Pelorhabdus rhamnosifermentans: one gene and its partner. The protein of the gene in region 1 binds, or shares a complex with, the protein of each later gene. Links are inferred from orthologs where the notes say so. Each region holds a gene or a part of one and is shown on either strand. Other genes may lie near its edges.

Region 1 (3,234 bases):
TATAATTTTTCACTTTGCCTGTATTCGTATCAACTGTTACTTTCGGATTAACTGTCGCTGCAGCGACAAACGGAATTTTGTTGTCTTCAGCAACTGCCGAGCCGGCAATACCGCAAGAACTGACAGTAAAACCCGTGACAGCAACAACTTTATCCTGAGTAATCACTTTCGTCATGGCGTTCGCTGACTCTGAAGGCTCTCCTTTGTTATCAGCCGTAATGATTTGAATTTGTTTGCCCAAAACACCACCACTCGCATTGATTTCTTTAAAGGCAAGTTTAGCACCATTGGCAGCAGCGACACCGTAAGTCGCCGTATTTCCCGTTAATTCGTATACCATACCGATCTTAATATCCTGACTTGCACTATTTCCACAACCACTAATAAAAGTCAATGTCAAAATAAACAGGAACAACAAGTAACCCTTTTTAGGAATTTTTTTCATTACAATCCATCCTCCTAGTAAAATACGAATGCAAAATTTTCACAAGATTATCCTCATTATATATCTTATTATGACAACAAAAAAGCCCTAACCTGTTTTTGTTCTAACCTGTCAGCAGATTTTGGTATAATTTCGTTCTATGCTACAATCACCCGAATATTATTTATGCAGAGAGTTATTTACTTTCTTCGTATCACACTGCTGCTACCAGCAGAGGAGGTTTATTTATGACCAAAGGAAATGGCCCCGTGTCCGTGAAAAATCACCAGTTAAACCAATCCAACTTCATAATGGAAATCCGCAATTTGTTAGCATCATCTTCTTTACCCTGTTCACTGGCAGATATCAATGAAGCTAGCAGTTACTATTTTTTGCCCAAAAATCCCGCCCCGCCGCTACCAACTGACCAGGAATTAGCTGTGGAGACTATTCGTCGAGACTTTCCAGCCCTTCATCAGCAGATAAATGGCCGACCGCTCATCTGGCTTGACAATGCAGCCACAACTCAAAAACCGCAAAGCGTTATCGATGCGGTTACTCATTTTTACTCGCAGGATAACTCCAATGTGCACCGTGGAGCCCACACGCTAGCCAAACGAGCTACCGACGCCTATGAAGGTGCGCGTGAAAAAGTAATGCATTTCATCGGTGCAAATTCCGTGGAAGAAATTATTTTCGTACGCAGTGCTACGGAGGCCATCAATCTCGTAGCCCAAAGCTACGGACGCAGGGTTGTCGGGCCGGGTGATGAAATAATCGTCAGTATATTGGACCACCATGCTAACATTGTACCCTGGCAGTTACTTTGCGAAGAAAAGGGCGCAACATTACGCGTAATTCCCGTAAATAATAATGCCGAAATTATTGTAGAAGAATATGAAAAACTACTCAATTCTAAAACTCGCTTTATTGCCATCCCCCATGTTTCCAACTCCCTTGGAACAGTCGTCCCCATCAAAATCATCATTGATATGGCCCATAGCCTGGGCATTCCCGTACTAGTTGATGGCGCACAAGGTATTCCGCATTTTAAGACTGACGTTCAAGAATTGGGAGCCGATTTCTACGCTTTTTCCGGACACAAACTGTTTGGGCCGACAGGAATCGGTGTATTATATGGGAAAAAAAGCTTGCTTGAAGAAATACCGCCTTGGCAAGGCGGTGGCAACATGATTAAAAATGTCACTTTTGAGCATACCACTTTCAACTCGCTTCCTAACAAATTCGAGGCTGGAACCGGTCATATTGCCGGAGCAGTCGGGTTAGGAGCTGCCATCGACTATCTCACCGACCTAGGCCTTGCGAAAATCGAAATATATGAAAAAGATCTAATGGCTTATGCCACAGAAACATTATGCAATATCCCTAAACTACACTTAATAGGCACAGCAGCCCATAAAGCTGCTATCTTATCCTTTGTTGTGCAAGGTGTTCCGTCCGGAAGAATTGCCGAATTTTTAGACCGTCAAGGTATTGCGGTACGCGTTGGACACCATTGCGCTCAGCCTTCGCTGCGCCGTTTTGGGTTGGACAGCACAATAAGACCATCGATCGCTTTTTATAATACCTTTGCGGAAATCGACGAATTAGTTTGGGCCATTCAACAATCAATTCGCTAAGAAAATAAGGAGGTTACATTAATGAACAGTGATTTGCTAAAAGATCAGGAAAGCCTAAGTACCAAAGTAGCCAGGAATTTAGCTACTACTACAAAGTCACTCCCCATGATGGAAGCAATTACCCCCCGTTGGATTCTTCAATTTCTCCCTTGGGTTCAGGTAAATTCCGGAACTTACCGGGTCAATCGAATAAAAGTCTTATTCAAAGAGGAAGGCAAGGTCCATGTTACTCAAACAGATGGTGAATTCAATGTAGCCGCTGATCAATTACGAAAAATCCCCCTATTCTATAACGCCACAGATGAAGAAATTGAGCAACTAGCGAATGAATTTACTGTAGAGCAATATGAACGTGATCAAGTAATCATCAATGAAGGAGCATCGGGTAATAAACTCTTTCTTATCGCTAATGGTGCTGTCGAGGCCACTACAACAGGGGACCGTGGCCAGAAGCTGCAACTAGCCATCTTATCTATCGGCGATTTCTTCGGCGAGTTTGCATTATTGGATAACAAACCCTGTACTGCAACCATCACGGCTTTATCGACCTGTTCTATTCTGACACTGGACCAAGCTAAATTTGAAGCCCTTATTCGCCAGAAACCGGAATTTCGCAAAAGGCTGGAATATACTGTTCAAAACAAGGATGAATGGAAATCTAAGGTCAATGAGCACGGGGAGCATAAAATTAGCATCCAGTCCGGACACAAAGGTGAATGTATACTGCCGGAAACTTTTGCCGACTATATCGAAGAACCGCAGGAATATCCCCTAAGTATTGTACAGACAGTTTTAAAAATACATACTCGTGTCACCGATCTTTATAATGACCCCATTGACCAGCTTAAAGAACAAGTTCGGCTGACTGTGGAGGCCATGAAAGAAAAACAAGAATGGGAGCTTATCAATAATAAGGACTTCGGTCTGCTTCATTCTTTGGCACCCTCGATGCGCTTACAACCAAGATATGGCCCACCTACTCCCGATGATATGGATGAACTACTCTCAAGAGTTTGGAAAAAGCCCGCTTTGTTTCTAGCTCACCCTAAGGCCATTGCCGCTTTTGGTCGTGAATGTACTAAACGCGGCGTCCCCCCCACTACCGTAACGCTTCAGGGTTCTCCTTTCATGACCTGGCGCGGCGTACCCATCGTGCCTTGCAATAAGCTC
Region 2 (3,206 bases), on another replicon or contig:
CGTATTTATTTTGATCATTCTGCAACAACGGCAGTAGACCCGGAGGTTGCCAAAATTGTTTTGGAATATATGTCGAATAAATTTGGTAATCCTTCCAGTGTGCATGGTTTTGGGCGCGAAGCGCATCAGGCTGTGGACATTGCGCGAGGACAAGTTGCGGCTCTTTTAAATGCTGAACCCAATGAAATATTTTTTACGAGTGGTGGAACAGAAAGCGACAATTTGGCGCTTAAGGGCATCGCCTATGCCAACCGTAAAAAAGGTAATCATATCATTACGACGCAAATTGAGCATCATGCTATTTTCCATACATGTGAATATTTGGAAAAGCAGGGATTTAAGGTAACTTATTTACCTGTTGATGAAAATGCGATGATCAGTTTAGATGACTTGAAAAAGGCTATTACGGATGATACTATTTTGATTAGTGTGATGTTTGCTAATAATGAAGTCGGAACGATTCAGCCTGTTAAGGAGATTGGAAAGATTGCCAGAGAAAAAGGCATTTATTTTCACACTGATGCGGTACAGGCTGTGGGCAGTATTCCCATTGATGTAAAGGAAATGAATATTGATTTATTAAGTCTGTCCGGTCATAAATTCTATGCTCCTAAGGGAACGGGTGCCATCTATATTCGTAAGGGTGTGCATATTGAACCTCAACAGCTTGGCGGTGCGCATGAACGCAACATGCGGGCAGGTACGGAAAATGTTCCAGGTATTGCCGGATTAGGTAAAGCAAGCGAATTAGCGAGACAGAATATGGATGAAAATATCAAGGTTCTTTCTGGAATGAGAGATCGTCTAATTGCAGGAATCACGAAAACCATTCCTTATGTGAAATTAAATGGCCATCCTACGCTGCGTTTGCCTGGTAATGTCAATGTTAGTTTTTCCTATGTTGAAGGCGAATCTCTTCTGTTAAACCTCGACCTCAAAGGCATTGGTGCTTCGAGTGGTTCGGCCTGCACATCGGGTTCACTTGATCCTTCTCATGTACTGCTTGCCATGGGATTAAAACATGAAACAGCTCATGGTTCACTGAGAATTTCGCTTGGCAAGGATAATACGGAAGAGGATATTGACTATGCACTACAGGTATTGCCGCCGATTATTGAAAAACTGCGCAGTATGTCTCCACTTTATGATCAGGCACTGAAAGAGAAAAAGCAGGCATAAAAAACCTTTAACTATGTGAATATCTCAAAAAGGGAGAGATAAATGATGTATTCAGAAAAAGTAATGGATCATTTTACGAATCCACGTAATGTTGGTGTGATTGATGATGCCAATGGTGTGGGTGAAGTAGGAAATGCCAAATGTGGCGATATTATGAAAATATATTTAAAAGTGGAAGACAGTATTATTAAAGATGTAAAATTTAAAACTTTTGGCTGCGGTGCCGCTATTGCGACAAGTAGTATGGTTACCGAGATGGTAAAGGGCAAAACGTTAGAAGAAGCATTGGAAATTTCCAATGCTGCTGTTGCTGAAGCTCTTGATGGATTGCCACCAATAAAAATGCACTGTTCGAACTTGGCTGCTGATGCATTGCATGCCGCTATTAAAGATTATATTGAGAAAAAAGGAAAGTGATTGAAGTCATGGGCAACAAACCACGTGTGGTTGTAGCCATGAGCGGAGGGGTGGACAGTTCTCTAACTGCCGCCCTTCTTTTGCATCAAGGCTATGACGTAATTGGTATGACAATGCAAATTTGGGAAAATGACGAACGGGAAGATAAACCGGACAGCCGTGGGTGCTGTTCTTTGTCTGCCATCGATGATGCGCGGCGTGTGGCAGATAAAATTGGTATTCCCTATTATGTTGTTAATTTTCGTAAACTTTTTCAGGAAACCGTCGTGAATTATTTTATTCGTGAATATGGTGAAGGCAAAACACCTAATCCGTGTATTGCCTGCAATCGTTTTGTCAAGTTTGAGGGACTACTCAGAAAAGCACAGGAAGTAGGGGCCAAGTTTTTGGCAACAGGCCATTATGCGCGCATTGCTTATGATGAACAGGCCGGACGTTTTCTGTTGCGCAAGGGCATTGATCCTTTAAAAGATCAGTCTTATGCTTTGTATCATCTCAATCAGCATACACTGGCGCATTTTCTCATGCCGTTAGGAGATTATACGAAGGTTCAAACGCGTCAAATGGCCAGGGAATTGGGTTTGGCTGTGGCAGATAAACCGGACAGTCAGGAAATTTGTTTTGTGCCGAATGATGACTATAAAGCTTTTTTGGAAGCAAAATCACCGAATGCGCTTAAATCCGGTGATTTTGTTGATCAAGATGGCAATGTTCTCGGCAAGCATCAGGGTCTTCCACTTTATACGGTGGGGCAGCGCAAAGGGCTTGGTTTGGCAGCAGGGAAGCCACTTTATGTCATTGCTCTTGATACGGAAAAGAATCAAGTCATTGTTGGCAGTAATGAGGAGGTTTTTGCGAGTTCTTGTATTGCTGACGATTTGAACTGGATTTTATTTGATAAGCTGGACAAGCTCCTTACGGTAAAGGCAAAAATTCGCTATGGTGCTAAAGAAAGTGAAGCTCTTCTTCAACCGCTTGAAGGCGGCAAGGTGTATGTGCAGTTTAGTCAGCCCCAAAGGGCTATTACTCCTGGTCAATCGGTGGTCTTTTATTCAGACGATATTGTCATTGGTGGCGGTGTTATTGAAAAAGTAAAAAAATCCTGAAATAAAGCCCCCTTTTTTGGTCATAATAAAGATATACCAGTTGGTAAAGGAGGCTTTCATCATAAAAATCAGTGATCTATTGGGATTACCGGTTTTGGAACAGTCCTCTTGTGAGCAACTTGGTGAGGTACAGGAAGTAATGATTTATCTCAGTCAAGCCTTGGTGAGGGCGCTCATTATTACGGCCACGGGCTGGTTTACAGGCAAGAAGATACTGCCTATCCATGATATTTCCCTTGTACGTGATACTGATTTATCTATTGATGAAAAGGAAAAACTGCAACCATTTGAAGCAGCAGCTTATGAAGGGTTTGCTGACATCCTAGATCGGCCGCTTATGACTGATTCAGGCATAAGAATTGGTGTAGTGGCTGATTTGTCCTTTGACCTTGCTACAGGGAGCATTGAAGACTATGTGATTTCTGACGGGATTGTTACGGATTTAGTGGAAGGACGGCGCAGGCTGCCTTTTCAGCTTAGCCGGATCTTCCAGGCTGATAAGAT

What was found.
Region 2: the proteins of Ga0466249_RS24010 (region 1) and nifU are in contact, whole or in part, in a solved structure (PDB 5XT5), measured with the Bacillus subtilis proteins. The link is inferred for Pelorhabdus rhamnosifermentans from one-to-one orthologs.

The regions. Positions count from the first base shown.
Region 1 is NZ_JAHGVE010000038.1:16,082-19,315, reverse strand. What follows is about bases 8-2,907. They hold Ga0466249_RS24010 (cysteine desulfurase), read left to right. Parts: upstream 8-750; coding sequence 751-2,064; downstream 2,065-2,907. Other genes in these bases: Ga0466249_RS24005 (family 2B encapsulin nanocompartment shell protein), read left to right, coding at 2,086-2,907; Ga0466249_RS24015 (ABC transporter substrate-binding protein), read right to left, coding at 8-445. Also shown: more of Ga0466249_RS24015, read right to left, coding at 1-7; more of Ga0466249_RS24005, read left to right, coding at 2,908-3,234. UniProt on the Bacillus subtilis protein: Type II cysteine desulfurase that acts as the initial step in the SUF-like Fe-S cluster assembly pathway.
Region 2 is NZ_JAHGVE010000007.1:41,562-44,767, forward strand. The notes cover bases 39-2,910. They hold nifU (Fe-S cluster assembly scaffold protein NifU), read left to right. Parts: upstream 39-1,224; coding sequence 1,225-1,596; downstream 1,597-2,910. Other genes in these bases: nifS (cysteine desulfurase NifS), read left to right, coding at 39-1,179; mnmA (tRNA 2-thiouridine(34) synthase MnmA), read left to right, coding at 1,605-2,702; Ga0466249_RS09855 (PRC-barrel domain-containing protein), read left to right, coding at 2,743-2,910. Outside these bases: more of nifS, read left to right, coding at 1-38; more of Ga0466249_RS09855, read left to right, coding at 2,911-3,206. UniProt on the Bacillus subtilis protein: Part of the SUF-like system that mediates the biosynthesis of iron-sulfur (Fe-S) clusters. Acts as a sulfurtransferase and thus transfers sulfur from SufS to SufB.